DNA from 2 places in the Neorhizobium petrolearium genome. Region 1 is predicted to be linked to the other one. Evidence: riboswitches for the same ligand, from Rfam matches in the RefSeq annotation. Region 1 holds a riboswitch; the other holds the start of a gene.

The links. Region 1 has a riboswitch for cobalamin ahead of QEO92_RS23115 (CbtB domain-containing protein). Riboswitches for the same ligand answer to the same signal wherever they lie in the genome.
Region 2: linked by a shared signal. The riboswitch ahead of QEO92_RS02555 (aromatic ring-hydroxylating oxygenase subunit alpha) and the one ahead of QEO92_RS23115 (CbtB domain-containing protein) in region 1 are both predicted to bind cobalamin.

Annotation. Positions count from the first base shown of each region.
Region 1 is NZ_CP123000.1:4,771,063-4,776,768, forward strand. Features, by position in the region: gene cobD (threonine-phosphate decarboxylase CobD) at 1-7, opposite strand, end outside; gene cbiB (adenosylcobinamide-phosphate synthase CbiB) at 6-971, shown strand; gene QEO92_RS23100 (cobyric acid synthase) at 955-2,412, opposite strand; gene cobO (cob(I)yrinic acid a,c-diamide adenosyltransferase) at 2,417-2,986, opposite strand; gene QEO92_RS23110 (CbtA family protein) at 3,028-3,795, opposite strand; gene QEO92_RS23115 (CbtB domain-containing protein) at 3,808-3,984, opposite strand; cobalamin riboswitch at 4,022-4,219, opposite strand; cobalamin riboswitch at 4,279-4,482, shown strand; gene QEO92_RS23120 (DUF1636 family protein) at 4,588-4,983, shown strand; gene cobW (cobalamin biosynthesis protein CobW) at 4,980-5,706, shown strand, end outside.
Region 2 is NZ_CP123000.1:497,612-503,317, reverse strand. Features, by position in the region: gene QEO92_RS02565 (BA14K family protein) at 1-166, opposite strand, end outside; gene QEO92_RS02560 (BA14K family protein) at 358-789, opposite strand; gene QEO92_RS02555 (aromatic ring-hydroxylating oxygenase subunit alpha) at 909-2,156, opposite strand; cobalamin riboswitch at 2,268-2,483, opposite strand; gene QEO92_RS02550 (DUF6656 family protein) at 2,629-3,246, shown strand; gene QEO92_RS02545 (L-threonylcarbamoyladenylate synthase) at 3,279-4,256, shown strand; gene QEO92_RS02540 (FAD-binding oxidoreductase) at 4,269-5,706, shown strand, end outside.

The DNA of each region.
Region 1 (5,706 bases):
CCGGCATGTTCCTTCTCGCATTTTTCGCCCTGATCATAGAGCGCATCTTCGGTTATCCGGACTGGCTCTTCCGGACGATCGGCCACCCGGTCACCTGGATGGGCCGGCTGATATCCCGGCTCGACAACGGCTGGAACCGCGAGGCCGACGATTTCGATACGCGCAAACGCATGGGCGTGCTTGCTCTGTTGACGCTGCTCGGCGTGACAATCGCCGTGGCGTTTGTGATCGAATACGGGCTTCTGACGATCCCTCTGGGAGCGGTCCTGCCGATTCTGATAGCCGCCAGCCTCCCGGCACAGAAAAGCCTTGAAAAGCATGTCGAAGCGGTTGCCGACGCGATGAAGTATGGCGGGCTCGACGCCGGGCGCAAGGCCGTCTCGATGATCGTCGGCCGCGATCCGGAAAAGCTCGACGAGGCCGCCGTCTGCCGTGCGGCGATCGAAAGCCTGGCGGAGAATTTCTCCGACGGCGTGGTGGCGCCGGCTTTCTGGATGGGCGTCGGCGGCCTCGCGGGCGGCGCGGCCTACAAGGCAGCCAATACCGCCGACAGCATGATCGGCCACCGCAATCCGCGACACGAAGCCTTCGGCTGGGCGGCCGCACGTTTCGACGACCTCATTAACCTGCCGGCCTCGCGGCTGAGCGCTTTTCTGTTCGTGCTGGCTGCCTTTTTCGTCGACAAGGCTTCGCCTCGGAATGCAATCAAGGCCATCTTCCGCGACGCACGCCACCATCGCTCTCCGAATGCCGGTTGGCCGGAAGCGGCGATGGCCGGCGCACTCGGCATAGCGCTGGCGGGGCCGCGGAGCTATGGCGGACAGATGATCGAGGCGCGTTTTATGGGCGAAGGCGGGCGCTCGGAACTCACCCAAGTCGATATCCGCCGCGCATTGAAGCTCGCCCGCGTCGCGGACGCGCTCTTTATCGGCCTTTTCGGCTTCCTGGCATGGATCATCTGGCAAGCGTGAGCAATCCATCGAGATCGAGATGCCGTTCCATATGGGCGGCCAGCCGGTCGAGCACATTGTCCACCCCGGTCTGATAGTCCAGGACCGACACCGCGCCGCCAAGCCGTGTCAACCAGGCCGACCTCTGCCGGTCATCCGAAAAAAGCCCATGAAGATAGGTGCCCCAGACCCGGCCATCCGCCGATATCGCACCATCCGGGTTACCGTCGATCACCGAGAACGGGCGTCGGCAATCGGCCCCGGATGTCCGGCCGATATGCATCTCATAGCCGGATAAGGGAACTCCATCGAAGCTTTCGCCCGAAACTGCTTCCAGCCGCTTATCGGCGGACAGGATGGTCTCGACATCCAGCAGGCCCAGCCCTTCGACCGAAGCGGGTGATCCTTCGATGCCATCCGGATCGGAGATCCGTTTGCCCAGCATCTGATAACCGCCGCAAAGGCCGAGCACGCGCCCGCCGCGACGAACGTGAGCGGCGATATCCACGTCAAAACCAGCCTCGCGAAGTGCAGCCAGATCGGAGACGGTTGCTTTCGAGCCGACCAGCAGCACGAGGTCGCAATCCCCCGGAATGGCCTCACCGCGCCTGACACGGATGAGATCGACCTCCGGCTCCGCTTCCAGCGGGTCAAGATCGTCGAAATTGGAGATATGCGGCAGGATCGGCACTGCGATGCGGATTCTTGCGCCGGACTTGCGAGCGAAGGACTGGTTGAGCCCGAGCGCATCCTCCGCCGGCAGAAACGCTGCATCCGCGAAATGCGGCAAAAGCCCGATCGATCGCCAGCCGGTCAGTTCTTCAATCATCCGCATGCCTTCGGCAAACAAGGCCGGATCGCCCCGAAAGCGGTTGACGATGAACCCGCGGATCATCGCCGCATCTTCGGGATCGAGCACAAGTTTCGTGCCGGCAAGGCTAGCAATCACGCCGCCGCGGTCGATATCGCCGATCAGCACGACGGGCACATCCGCCGCCCGCGCAAACCCCATATTGGCAATGTCATTGCGGCGGAGATTGATTTCCGAAGCGCTGCCGGCGCCTTCCACCAGCACCAGATCGGCCTGGTTGCGGAGAAGGTCGAAACTTTCCTGCACCCGCGGCATCAGCTTCCGCTTGAGGCCCTGGTATTCGGCGGCCTTGGCATTGCCTTCGACCTTGCCCTGCACCACGACCTGCGCGCCGACGTCGCTCTGAGGCTTCAGAAGCACAGGATTCATATGTACGCTGAGCGGGACCCCGGCCGCACGCGCCTGCAAGGCCTGCGCCCGTCCGATCTCGCCGCCATCCGCCGTGACTGCCGCGTTGTTCGACATGTTCTGCGGCTTGAACGGCATGATTTTCAGCCCACGCAGCGTAAAGGCGCGGGCAAGCCCGGCCACCACCAGCGACTTGCCCACATCCGAACCCGTACCCTGAAACATCAGCGCGCGAGCGGTCATACCGTTAAAACTCGATGCCGGCCTGGGCCTTCACGCCCGCCTTGAAGTGATGCTTGACCAGCGTCATCTCTGTGACCATATCCGCCGCCTCGATCAGCGCCGGCTTGGCGTTGCGACCGGTGACGACCACGTGAAGGTCCGGCCGCCGCGCCTGAAGTGCTGCGACCACCTTGTCGAGATCGAGATAATCGTAACGAAGCGCGATGTTGAGTTCGTCGAGAATGATGAGTCCGATCGTCTCGTCCGCCATCAGGTCGAGAGCCTTTGCCCAGGCCTTTTCGGCGGCCGCGATATCCCGCGTCAGATCCTGAGTTTCCCAGGTGAAGCCTTCGCCCATCGTGTGCCAGACGACCCGATCGCCGAAAACGGCCAGCGCCGGCTGCTCGCCTGTCGACCAGGCACCCTTGATGAACTGCACGACGCCGACCCGGCGATTGTTGCCGAGCATACGCAAAGCCAGGCCGAAGGCGGCGGTGGATTTTCCCTTGCCGGGACCGGTATGGACGATGAGAAGCCCCTTTTCGACGGTCTTCCCGGCGACTTCCTTGTCCTGCACTGCCTTGCGGTTCACCATCTTGGCGCGATGACGTTCGACCGATGCCTCGTCGATCTCCTTCACCGCGATACGAACTCCCCATCAGACCGCGCCGTGATCTCTTCCCCTGCACGGAAGCGTTCGCGGATCATCCCGGCCAACGCACCGAGTACAGCCCAGAATACCAGGTTCGTGGCGTAGACAGCATTCACGAAGCGGGCGTAGAGTTCCAGCGGCACAGCCGTTTCATGCCCGGGCGGCAGCGGCGCGCCGACGATATGTGGCGCGATCAGCAGAACGATCGCCAGCGCGGCGAATACGGCTGAGCGCGTATAGGCGAGGAGGCCAAGGCCCGCTGCAGTGCAGACTGCGGTCGAAATCCACCAGACCTGACGGGGACCAAGCTCAGCAGCCGGCATGCCCGGAAGTTCCGGGGGGAGGCCGAGCCCTGGAGCCAAGCTGACGGTCAGGAAGCCGGCAATACCGAACATCAGTCCGCTGCGCCAGCCTTTGAGACCGCCCTGGGCTTCTGAAACCGCGATCAGAATAAGACCGAAACCGATCGCGGCCAGCATGTCGGCGGCGGCCGTATAAATGAAGCGCTCGAAACCGTCTGCCGGCATCCATGCTTCTTCGTCGGGATGATGGTCCGCAGGCGTTGCGGCATTGCCGGCGGGAGCGGCCTCATGGCTGTGGCTGTGGCCGACCTCTCCGCCGCCGGCATTCTCGTAGCTCTCCGCTTGCAGGATCAGCGGGACAGTGGAAAAGCTCTGCATGACGGTGAGCAGCAGTCCGGACAACAGCCCGGCGATCACCGCCGTGAAGACGATGTTACGAAACAACGACATGGGAAACTCCCCTCAGTGGCAGGGGAAAGCGAAGGAATGACGCGAATCGTGCGCGGCATTGTGCACGACTTCCATATGCGAGAAGCCGACGAAACCGACGACGAAAAGCCCCAGCAGGGCCGTCATGCTGAGCGGGATGATCTTCGAGGAGGAAATACCGACTGCCGTCGAAGCGGTTTTCGTTGCCATTGCCTTGTCCTTTCGCCCTCCACCCGAGGGCCGTTGAAGTTTTTCCTCGCCTCTGGCAGGTCTCCTGGCTCGCGGATCAGGCATCTTGCGCCCGCCTTCCCGGATTGCTCCAGTGGCATCATGGACGAAGACTTTCCGCTTACAGTTGCGGGGGCAGCCGCGGGTTTGACAGCAGATCCGTCGCACCGCATTCCCTCAAATACCCTTTCGGGGCACCATAGGCTGGCTCACTATAGACGAAATCGGCCTCACGGCAATCGCCTTTGCGACGCATTGACATAAGCATGCGACCGGGCTTACTTGAAAAGAGATGGTCCCTTTCCGGCAACGGGGAGGGCTAAGAGAGAATGCGGTGAGATCCCTTTCGCGATCAATGCCGCGGCTGCCCCCGCAACTGTAAGCGGCGAGCCATTGCCTATAAGCCACTGGGAAACCGGGAAGGCAGGCAAATGGCGGTGACCCGCAAGCCAGGAGACCTGCCATCTGATGTTTTTGCTTCACCGGGCGGGGTGCTCCGGAGGAAGTTCTCGATCACCGCAGGCGGTTTCAGCCCTCTGCTCCGCGCCCCGATTGTTTCGACCCCGGCGGGAACGCGGCTGACCGATGAGTGACCACCGACCAGATGATCCGGCAGATGTGACGATTTTCGTCTGTACCAATTGCCGTGATGTGTCCGACGGCGACGTTCGGCCGGGCATCGCGTTGATCGCAGCGCTACGTGAAGCAGCGGACGGCAAGCCGCTCGCGGTCAAGCCCGTCACCTGCCTTGCCAATTGCGAAAAAAGCCCCAGCGCCGCCTTCAATCACCGCAACGGTTGGTCCTATGTCTTCGGCCATCTGTCCCTCGACAATGTCGAGGACATCGTCACCGGCGCGATGATGCTGGCCGAGGACGAGCGCGGTTTCCTTCCTCTACGCGGCCGCCCGACATGTCTGCGCGGCAAGGGGTTGACGGCCCGTATCCCACCCTTTCATCATCACGAGGACATGCCATCATGAGCGTCAGCTTCGACCGCGTTCCCTGCACCGTCGTCACCGGGTTCCTGGGGGCCGGAAAGACCACGCTGATCCGCAACCTGATCGCGAAGCTTGACGGCAAGCGGCTGGCGATCATCGTCAACGAATTTGGCGATGTCGGCATCGACGGCGAGATACTGAAGGGCTGCGGCATCGAGAGCTGCCCGGAAGACAACGTCATCGAGCTTGCCAACGGCTGCATCTGCTGCACCGTGGCGGATGACTTCGTACCGGCGATCGATCAGATTCTTTCACGCGAACCGCGCGTCGACCACATCCTGATCGAAACCTCCGGCCTTGCGCTGCCGAAGCCGCTCGTTCAGGCTTTTCAGTGGCCGGCCGTCAAGGCACGTGTCACGGTGGACGGCGTTGTCGCCGTTGTGGATGGTGTGGCACTGGCCGAAGGCCGCGTTGCCGATGACCATGAAGCGCTGGAGGCGCAGCGCCAGGCGGACGGCTCCATCGACCACGACGATCCGGTCGAGGAAGTGTTCGAGGATCAGGTCGCCTGCGCCGACATGATCGTGCTGACCAAGAGTGATCTCCTCGATGCTGCGGGCCTTGCTACCGCCCGGGACCGCGTCGCCGCCCATCTGCCGCGTGCCGTGAAGATCGTCTCGGCTGCCAATGGCGCGATCGATCCGGCCGTGCTGATCGGACTTGGCCTCGCCGTCGAGGACGATATCGAAAACCGCAAGACCCATC
Region 2 (5,706 bases), 1.3 Mb from region 1:
GCTCCCACCGATCATGGCGATCCCGGTATTGTACCTGGGTCACATCCGACCTTTCCGCAACCGCGGCCGGAGCCGCGGGAAGCGGCATAGCCTGAGCCGGCATCAGGGAGCCAGCCAGAACGGCGACGGAAATACCAGCGGCGGCGATCTTCCTGAACAGCGTCATATCAAGTCTCCATACCCTGTTGTTATCTTTTCTTTCAATTCTCTGCGCCAAGCAGCGTCTCTTATATCAGACGGCTGAACTTCACAGCGACCCTAGGGAATTCATCCTGAATGCGCGATTAACGCTTCCGACAGAAAACCCGGCCCGGGCCGCGTGCCCGAACCGGGTTCCATATCCAGCCCCGGAAAGCTTCACCGATATGGCGAAATGCATTGTGCGCGCACGCCAACGCGCGGCACGTAGGTATTGTCGTACGCACGATAGGTGCGATAGCGGCTCTCGCACCAGGCGACATGCCGGCTGGAATAACCGGCGCGATCGTTTGCAATCGCCCCGCCGATGATCGCCCCCGTGGCAAAGGCTGCCAGCGGGAACCAGAAGCCGTTGTGATAGCGATAACCCGGCCGGCGGTCACGATAACCGCGATGGCCGTTGTACCAGCCATAACGGTCGCGGTCACGATGCCAATCGCGACGATCTCGATATTGGACCTGCGTTATGGTGGTCGAGTTTGAAATGCCGGGGATCGGCTGCGTCTGGAAAGACCGAGCGGGCGTAAGGCTCGTGAGCGCTACGGCAAAGGCTGCCGCAACCGTGGTCAAACGCAAACGAATGGCATTCATCCTGATGTTTCCCTGTGGTTAATTTCACCTGGGAACAACGCGGATGCGGAAGCTTGGTTCCTCGGGAACCCGGCCCCGGGCCGATCACGAACGAGCGATCTGCGTCGCCGGCAGGAATGTCACGCCACGATCGAAAGCTTCGCCTGCTCATCCCCCTGCAGGCGGTTGACCATGAAGTTCGAATACCATTCGACGAACTGCATGACACCACCCTCATGGACCGCCGAATAGGGGCCTGGCTCATAGGCCGGCGAGCGGATGCCGAAGGCGTTCTCCTCGACGATCTGGCGATCCTGGTCGTTGGTCATGTTCCACACATGCGTCAACTCTTCGATATCGTAATCGACGCCCTCGACCGCATCCTTGTGGACCAGCCATTTGGTGGTCACCGCCGTTTCCTCCGGGCCGAGCGGCGTGACGCGGAAGGAGATCGCGTGGTCGCCCAGCATATGGTCCCAGGTGGTCGGATAGTGGAAAAGCAACATGGTGCCGATGCCGTCGATCGTCACGCCGTCTGAAAGCTGGCGGACGACGGCCTTCCTCCCCGACATGGTGTAGCTTTCAGCGCCTTCGATCAACGGCATGCGGGCGACGCGGAACTGGCCATCCGGAGATATCCGGAACTCGCTCGGCAGATTGGCCGCCTCGCAGCGCCGCCAGTGTTCGGTGATGACGGGATCGTCAATGGCGCCGGCCACACCGCTGACGGTCGGCGCTTCCGGGAACGTGCGGCAGAGCTCCGGGTGATTGCCGACACAATGATAGCACTCGCGGTTGTTTTCCCAGACGAGTTTCCAGTTGCCCTTTTCGATGATCGTCGACTGATGGGCGACCTTGGCTTCCGAAAGGCGATGCGGCGCCATGTAGGGCTCGATGGCCGCGCGGACGGGTGCGAAGTCCGGCGCCTCGTTGGCGAGGCAGATGAAGATATAGCCAGCAACGCTTTCGCAATGGACCTTCTTCAAGCCGAACTGGCTCTTGTCGAAATCCTGGCCCATCTGGCGGGCGGCCATCAGCGAGCCGTCGAGCTCGTAGGTCCACTGGTGGTAAGGACAGACGAGGCGGACTGCCGAACCGCTCTCCTTGGTGCAGACCCGGCTGCCGCGATGGCGGCAGGTATTGTGGAGCGCCCGGATCCGGCCGTCGCGACCGCGCACGATGACGACCGGATAATCTCCGATCTGCAGCGTGAAATAGCTTCCGGCCTTCGGCAGTTCGCAATCGTGGCCGACAAACAGCCAGTCACGGTACCAGATCATTTCGAGGTCGAGCTTGTAATAGTCCGGGTCGGTATAGAAGGCCTGTTCGAGGCTGAAGCCTTCACGGCGGTTCTTCAATTGCCGCAGGACCTGACTGCGAATTTCCATCTTGCCTTCCTCGTCAATGCTACCTTCAAGCGGCCTGCGGAAAGGACATGGAAAAACCAGCTGGCCTCAGCCTGCCAGTCTCCTTGTCCGAACGCCCGCCGCGATCGGTCAAAATCTCGTTCACTTCAGGCTGGTTTCCGGGCTCAGGAGCTGTCCCTTGCGGGACTGGCCTGGCGCCTTCCCGGGCAGCCTTTGCGGCTCTTTCCCAGTGGCTTCCGCCAGGCCTTCGAGCTCCACCACCGTTGCGGGGGCAGCGCCGGGCTTCGACCGGCTTCCCAATTCTCCGCCCCTCCCTAGCGGGGCGGCACCTTGAGCTTGAGGCGGATATAACCATCCTCCAAACTTGCCGCATAGATGACATTGCGACATCGGCAACCGCATTGACGACGGCCTTTCTCAAGCCTCGCGAAAGGGAAACTCGTCATTAAGAGTTGAATCCTAAAATCCCGGCCTCAATGGGAGCGGCGCCATCGTGCAGGCAAAGGCAAAGATCCGCTACTTCGAAGCTCCTCCGCCGGCTCCTCCTGTTCCGGCGGCGACAAAAACGACCGTGCATTCGGAATTTCTGCGGACCGGGCGCATCACACGCTACAAGCCAATCTGGGCACCGGAGGAACGCCGTTATCTCAGTTACACCGAGGTCGCGGAACGCACAGGCAAGCGATTGGAGGCCGCAGGCGAAAAAAGCCACGAGCGGATCAACGCCTTCCACCGCTCAATCCAGTTCCCTAAGGTCATCTTCCATCGCACGCTCGATGACCGTCCGCATCTCGGCTATTGCCACGTGACGGCCGCCCGGACTCTCCTCGCGTCTCGCGTGCCGGTGCGCTGGTCTTTCTACATCGCCAATTTCTTCTCTGAGATCGGTGAGGAGGAAGAGAAATTCTTCGAGCGCATCAGCCATATGAATGCGCGTATGTATTTCGCGGTCGCGATCGAAAGCGAGCCCGGCCAGCCTTTCCGGATCAACCGCTCGATCCGCAGGAACGGGCTCCTGTTCAGGACCCACGATCCGATGGAAGCGATCAAGAACGTGCTGATGCTCGGTGCTTCAGGCGACGCGCTTCGCGAAATCATCAAAAAGCTTTGACGGCGGACGAGTCCGCGTTATTGACGGCGAACATGACAGCCGAAATCATAGACATCACCACGGATCGCGAAAAGGCGCTCGAGCGCGCCTGTGCCGTCCTGGCAGACGGTTTTCCTGTCGCGATCCCGACTGAGACGGTTTACGGACTTGCGGCAGACGCCACCAATCCCGCCGCCATCACCCGAATCTACGAGACCAAGGGTCGGCCGCGCTTCAACCCGCTGATCTGCCACATGTCCGACCTCGCCATGGCCGAGCGCTATGCGGTCTTCGACCCCGTCTCGAAAAAGCTTGCCGAGACCTTCTGGCCCGGACCGCTGACGCTGATCCTGCCTTTGAGGCCCGAAAGCGGCATCCACTCGCTGGCGACGGCCGGGCTCGACACGGTCGGCATCCGCCTGCCGAAGGGTTTTGCCGCCGACCTCATCCGCGCCTATGGCAAACCGCTCGCCGCCCCCAGCGCCAACACGTCCGGCGGAGTAAGTCCGACGAGCGCCCGGCATGTGGCGGACGACCTGGGCGACAAATTGAAGCTCGTCATTGACGGCGGCGCAGCACCGGTCGGCGTTGAATCGACCATCCTTCGCGTCGAAAGTGGCGCACTCCGGCTGCTGCGGCCCGGCGGGGTTGCCGGAGAGGAAATAGAAACGGCAACGGGGCTGACCGTCATCCGGCCTGAAGGTCCCGCAGCGATCATCGAGGCGCCCGGCATGCTTGCCTCCCACTATGCGCCGGGTGCGAGCGTGCGGCTCAACGCCGATCATGTCGAGCCGGGCGAGGTGTTGATCCGCCTCGGCGCGGTTCCGGTGAAGGGAATCGAACAGGCCGCTGCAATTTTCGACCTCAGTCCCTCCGGCGATCTTGCCGAGGCGGCCGCAAATCTGTTCGATTACCTTAAGCGCGCCGATGCGACCGGTGCCACCCGTATCGCCGTCACACACATTCCGGGTCACGGTCTCGGCGAGGCGATCAACGACCGGCTGGCCCGCGCCGCAGCGCCGCGGAAATAAGAGGAGACGCCGATGGACATTTCGGGACCCAAACCAGAGCTTCTTGACCGCTTTGCGGCGATCGTCGGCGAAAACCATGTGCTGCGCGACCAGCAAGACCTCGCGCCGCATCTCATCGAGGGCCGCGGACTTTACCAAGGCTCCTCGCCAATGCTGCTCAAGCCGGGCTCCACGCAGGAGGTTTCGGCAATTCTCAAGCTTGCAAGCGAAACCGGCACGCCGATCGTGCCGCAGACCGGCAATACCGGCCTTGTCGGCGGCCAGACCCCGCGCACCGGCGGCAATGACCTGATCGTCTCGCTTGAACGCATGAACCGCATCCGCGATGTGGATCCGGTCGCCAATGTGCTTGTTGCCGATGGCGGCGCAATTCTTGCCGATGTGCAGAAGGCGGCAGAAGCGGTCAACCGGCTGTTCCCCTTGTCGCTCGGCTCCGAAGGTTCCTGCCGCATCGGCGGCAACCTTTCCACCAATGCCGGTGGTACGTCCGTGCTCGCCTACGGCAACATGCGCCAGCTCTGCCTCGGCCTCGAGGTGGTGCTCCCGACGGGGGAGATCTGGGACGGCCTGCGACGGCTCAAGAAGGACAATACCGGTTACGACCTGCGTGACATGTTCATTGGTGCTGAGGGAACTCTCGGCATCATCACCGGCGCGGTGCTGAAGCTTTTTCCGCAGCCTGTCGGCCATCAGGTGGCGCTCGCCGGCCTCAACTCGCCCGAGGATGCTCTCAAACTCTTCGAACGGGCCTCGAACCTCTGCGGCACGGCGCTGACCGGCTTCGAACTGATGCCGCGCATCGGCATCGAGTTTACCACCCGCCATATCGAAGGCGTGCGTGACCCTCTTTCGGATCCGCATCCCTGGTACGCCCTGATCGACATCTCCACTTCCGATTCCGCCGAGACGGCGCAGACCATGGTTCAGTCGCTGCTCGAACAGGGATTCGAGGCAGGTCTCATACGCGACGCGGTGATTGCCTCCTCAGTCGCCCAGCAGAGGGCACTCTGGCACATGCGGGAAAGCATGTCGGACGCCCAGAAGCCGGAGGGCGGCTCGATCAAGCACGACGTTTCCGTGCCGGTCTCGAAAATCCCGTCCTTCATGGCGGAGGCGGACAAAGCGGTGGTGGCAGCCGTTCCCGGCGCCCGCATCTGCGCCTTCGGCCATCTCGGTGACGGCAACATCCACTACAACATCTCCCAACCGGTCAGTGCGGACATGAAGGCCGACAAGGCCGCCTTCATCGCCCGCTGGCGGGAAGTCAACGAGATCGTGCATGGTATCGTGCTCGCTGCTGGCGGCTCCATCTCCGCCGAACACGGGATCGGCCAGCTGAAGCGCGACGAACTCGCCCATATCCGATCGCCGATCGAAATGGACCTGATGCGGCGCATCAAGAGGGCTTTCGATCCGGCCGGTATCATGAATCCCGGCAAGGTGCTCGTTC